DNA from 2 places in the Actinomadura gamaensis genome. Region 2 is predicted to be linked to the other one. Evidence: riboswitches for the same ligand, from Rfam matches in the RefSeq annotation. Region 2 holds a riboswitch; the other holds the start of a gene.
What was found. Region 2 has a riboswitch for glycine ahead of gcvT (glycine cleavage system aminomethyltransferase GcvT). Riboswitches for the same ligand answer to the same signal wherever they lie in the genome.
Positions count from the first base shown of each region.

Region 1 (2,384 bases), on a different contig from region 2:
CGGGCTCTCGCGGCGGACGAACTCCAGCGCGTCCCCGGCCGGAACGCCCTCGACGCCCTCGACGCCGAACGCGCGCCACACCGCCGCGACGTGCTCGCCGGTGGTGGTCTCGTCGCAGGCGATCCCGACGTGGTCGGCGTCGGCGAGCCGCAGGTTCACGCCCTGCGCCCGCGCGGCCGCGACGACCTCGGCGGCGCGGCCCGGCACGCGCGCGAACACGGTGTCGAAGAAGTGCTCGTGGACGACCTCGACGCCGCCCGCGCGCAGCCCGGCCGCCAGCCGCACCGCGTGCCCGTGCGCGCGCTGCGCGATCGCGGCGAGCCCCTCCGGGCCGTGGTAGACCGCGTACATGCTCGCCATCACCGCGAGGAGCACCTGCGCGGTGCAGATGTTGCTGGTGGCCTTCTCGCGCCGGATGTGCTGCTCGCGGGTCTGGAGCGCCAGCCGGTAGGCGGGCCTGCCGTCGACGTCCACCGACACGCCGACCAGGCGGCCCGGAAGCTGCCGCTGGATGCCCTCGCGGACGGCCATGTACCCCGCGTGCGGGCCGCCGAAGCCGAACGGGACGCCGAACCGCTGCGCCGAGCCGACCACGATGTCCGCGCCGCTCTCCCCCGGCGGGCGCAGCAGGGTCAGCGCGAGCAGGTCGGCGGCGACGACGGCCTGCATGTCGCGGGCGTGCGCGGCGTCCACCAGCGGCGTCAGGTCGCGGACGGCCCCGGACGCGCCCGGGTACTGCACCAGCACGCCGAAGAAGTCGCCCTCGGGCAGCCCGCCCGACAGGTCGGCGGTGACGACCTCGATCCCCAGCGGGACGGCCCGGGTGCGGATCACCTCGATCGTCTGCGGCAGCGCGTCGGCGTCCACGAGGAACGCGCCCGGCTCCTTGCGCCGGCCCACCCGGTGCGCCAGCGCCATCGCCTCGGCGGCGGCGGTGCCCTCGTCCAGCATGGAGGCGTTCGCGACCGGCAGCCCGGTCAGGTCGCCGACCACGGTCTGGAAGTTGAGCAGCGCCTCGAGCCGGCCCTGCGAGATCTCCGGCTGGTACGGCGTGTAGGCGGTGTACCAGCCCGGGTTCTCCAGCACGTTGCGCAGGATCACGCCCGGCGTGTGGGTGCCGTGGTAGCCCAGCCCGATCATGGACGTCAGCACGGTGTTCTTGTCCGCCAGCTCGCGCAGCCGGGCCAGCGCCGCGGGCTCCGACAGCGCGGGCGGCAGCGCCAGCGGGCGGGACGTGCGGATCCCCGCCGGGACCGCCTCGTCGATCAGGGCGTCGGCGCCGGAGTAGCCGATCGCCGCGAGCATCCGGGACCGCTCGTCGCCGGCCGGGCCGATGTGCCGGTCGGCGAACGCCGACCGCGGGGTCTGTGGCGAGGCCACGGGAGCGAAGTACTGGGCGGTCATTGGGGAGAGCCTCCTGGGCTGCGAAAGCGGTCGCTCAGGGCGTCCCCGGCCGTCGGCCGGTGACACGGTCTCCCCCTCTGTCGTGGCACCTGAGAGCTTCCCCCGCGCGGGCGCGCGGGATTTCCCCTTCGGTGAGGCGGCCCGCCTCCGTTTCCGGGGACGCGCGCGCCTGCTTTCCAGAGGTGCCTCGTCTGAGCGGTCCTTTTGCCTGAGAGGTTCCGGGGAGGGTTGCCCCTTCGGCGTCCCACGCTGGCGGCGTGGAATCTCTCCCGCACAGGGTCAGCGGCGTTTCCTTTGGGAACTCTATCCAACACCGGGCACGATCGAACGCGGCGGTCCCACCGTCACCGGCCCGGAGCCCCGGCGGCGCGCGGCGGCCCGCCCGGCCGGCCCGCGGGGCCGCCCGGCGTGGCGGAAGCGACCCCTCCCCCGCCGCGGCCGCCGGAGAAAGTACGATATTCGCAGCTCACGGTCAGGGGACCCGGAAACCGCGGGGGCGCGGGGCGACGACGGAACGGCGGTGCGGCGTGACGCGGACCCAGGACGGCGCGGCGCGGACCGGCCGTGCCCAGGCCGGGCACGTCCCGGCCGCGACCGCGCCGCGTCCCGCCGTCCCCGGTGACCCGGAGCCCGCCGCGGCACCGGCGATCCCGGTCGAGGAACCGCCGTGGCCCGGCCGGATCCGCCGGTCCGGCGACGCGATCCGCTTCCTCACCTCGGTCGCCGGCCTCGCCGCCGTCATGCTGCTGGTGACCATCGCCCAGCAGACCACGCACGGCCTCCAGACCGACATCGTCGAGGGCACCGCGCACGCGCCGCGGTGGCTGCTGTCGCTGGCGACGCTGGCGTCCAGCTTCGGGGTGCTGGCCGTCCCGGTCGCGTTCGCGGTCGAACGGCTGTTCCACCGGGACGGGTCGCGGGTGGCGATCGCGGTGCTCGCCGCGATGATCACCTTCGGGCTGACCGTGGCGGTGGACGAC
Region 1 is NZ_JBHSIT010000002.1:508,996-511,379, reverse strand. It holds gene gcvP (aminomethyl-transferring glycine dehydrogenase) at 1-1,404, opposite strand, end outside; glycine riboswitch at 1,472-1,590, opposite strand; glycine riboswitch at 1,591-1,686, opposite strand; gene ACFPCY_RS08175 (flippase-like domain-containing protein) at 1,932-2,384, shown strand, end outside.
Region 1: it holds a riboswitch for glycine, as region 2 does, so the genes downstream of both, gcvP (aminomethyl-transferring glycine dehydrogenase) here and gcvT (glycine cleavage system aminomethyltransferase GcvT) in region 2, are expected to answer to the same signal.

Region 2 (2,384 bases):
TGCTTCAGGTAGACGTACTCGGGCAGGCGCTTGCGCCAGCGGGCCACGGCCTGGTCGTAGGCGGCGCGGTCGTCGGTGTGGACGGCGATGGAGATCGTCGCGTCCGTCATGATCAGTTCCCAGTTGCCGTTCGTCGTGGGGCGGTCCTTGTTGACGACGGGCAGGTACACCGTCCGCAGGAAGGACGAGAACCTCTTCGCGCCCTTCCACTTCGCGCCGTACGGCGAATACTGGATGATCTCGGCGGCGCGGGCCCAGTCGTTGGCGGCCCAGGCCGCCTGGAGCGGCGCGTTGGAGTTGGTGTGCTCCTTCAGCACCTTCGCCCACGCGTCCATGAGCTGGACGGCCTTGGCCGCGTACCGCTGGTCGTGGTTGACCGTGTAGGCGAGCGCGTCGGTATAGGCGGCCATCGCGTCGTCGCGCTCGTCCGTGCAGCCGTTGTTCGGGTGCGACGACGAGCCGCACTCGACGTTCGCGCGGGGCTTCGGTGTCCGCTTCAGGTCGGCGTACTTACTTGCGATCATCGCGTCGTACGCCTTCTTCTGCGGCTGCTTGCCCGCCTTGACGCGGCTGCGCATCGCGTCGAGCTGCGCCTTGCCGACCAGGACGCCGGGGTGCCTGAAGCCCGCGGCGGAGGTCGCCGCGACCGCGCCCGCCGCGTGCTCGCCCCCGGACGCGCCCGCCGACCCGCCGTTCCAGGCGACCGCCGCCACGGACGCGGCGACCACGGCGGCCCCCGCTCCGGACGCGAGCCACACGCGGCTCCGGGTGCCCGCGCTCCGGGTGAACGCCATGGCGTCTCCTCTCGATCGGCTGAAAGATCGCTGAGTTGCGAGATCATGCAACCGTCGGCGTCCGGCCCCGTCAATCGGAACGCCGAAATCAACGGCAAAGCGCGACAAGTCGGCTGGTAGCGCCCCCAGGCCGCTGGTAGATTGCGGACAGCCGTTGATCCCGCGCGGGAGAGCGCCCCCGCCGCCAGCGGGGGCCGCCGAAGGAGCAACTCCTCCCCGGAACCTCTCAGGCCCCACGGACCGCGCGGACCAGGCGACCTCTGGAAAGCGAGGGCCTCACCGCCCTCCGCCGAAGGTGAAAGCCCCCGCAAGGTCAGGGGGTGAAGCTCTCAGGCGCCGATGACAGAGGGGGAGGCACCGAGCCGCCCGGTGCGCGAGTGGGACCATTGACGGGAGTCCACGCGCGCCCCGCGACCAAGGAGCCAGACCCATGTCCGCCGATCCGACTGCCAAGAAGACGCCGCTCTACGACGTCCATGCCGCTCTGGGCGCGAACCTCGTGGACTTCGCGGGCTACCTGATGCCGCTGCGCTACGCGAGCGAGACCGCCGAGCACAAGGCCGTCCGCACCGGCGCCGGGCTGTTCGACCTCTCCCACATGGGCGAGATCTTCCTCACCGGCCCGCAGGCCGCCGCCGCGCTGGATTACGCGCTGGTCGGCAACATCTCGCCGATGGCCGTGGGGAAGGCCCGCTACACCATGATCGTCCAGGAGGACGGCGGGGTGCTGGACGACCTGATCGTCTACCGGCTGGCCGCCGAGACCTACCTGGTCGTCGCCAACGCCTCCAACGTCGCGGTCGTCCGGGACGCCCTGGTCGAGCGGGCCAAGGGCTTCGAGGCCGAGGTGGACGACCGGTCCGACGCCTACGCCCTCATCGCCCTCCAGGGCCCGGACGCGCAGGACATCCTGCTCCGCTTCACCGACGCGCCGCTGCCCGAGCTGAAGTACTACGCCATCCTGTCCGGCACCGTCGCCGGGGTGGACGCCCTGATCGCCCGCACCGGCTACACCGGTGAGGACGGCTTCGAGCTTTTCGTCGCCGCCGCCGACGCGGTGAGCCTGTGGAACACGCTGGCCGGGGTCGAGGGGGTCGTCCCGGCGGGGCTGTCGGCGCGCGACACGCTGCGGCTCGAAGCCGGGATGCCGCTGTACGGCAACGAGCTCACCACCGAGACGACGCCGTTCGACGCGGGCCTCGGCCGGGTGGTCAAGTTCGAGAAGGACGCGGACTTCGTCGGGCGGACCGCGCTGGCCGCGCGTGCGGAGGCCCCCGCAGGCCGTAGGCTCGTGGGACTGGTGGCCCGCGGGCGGAGGGCGCCCCGCAAGGGGTACGCGGTCGTCGGCCCGGACGGCACGCCGTGCGGGGTGGTGACCAGCGGCGCCCCGTCGCCCACACTGGGCACGCCGATCGCCATGGCCTACCTGGACGCCTCGGTCCCCGAGGACACCACCGAGCTGGCCGTGGACGTGCGCGGCCGGCACGAGCCGGTCGACGTCGTCGCCCTGCCTTTCTACAAGCGTTCCTGAATCCCTGGAGAGAGAACACGTGAGCGTTCCGGAGCAGCTCCGCTACAGCGAAGACCACG
Region 2 is NZ_JBHSIT010000015.1:25,329-27,712, forward strand. It holds gene ACFPCY_RS37705 (alginate lyase family protein) at 1-794, opposite strand, end outside; glycine riboswitch at 950-1,047, shown strand; glycine riboswitch at 1,049-1,150, shown strand; gene gcvT (glycine cleavage system aminomethyltransferase GcvT) at 1,225-2,325, shown strand; gene gcvH (glycine cleavage system protein GcvH) at 2,345-2,384, shown strand, end outside.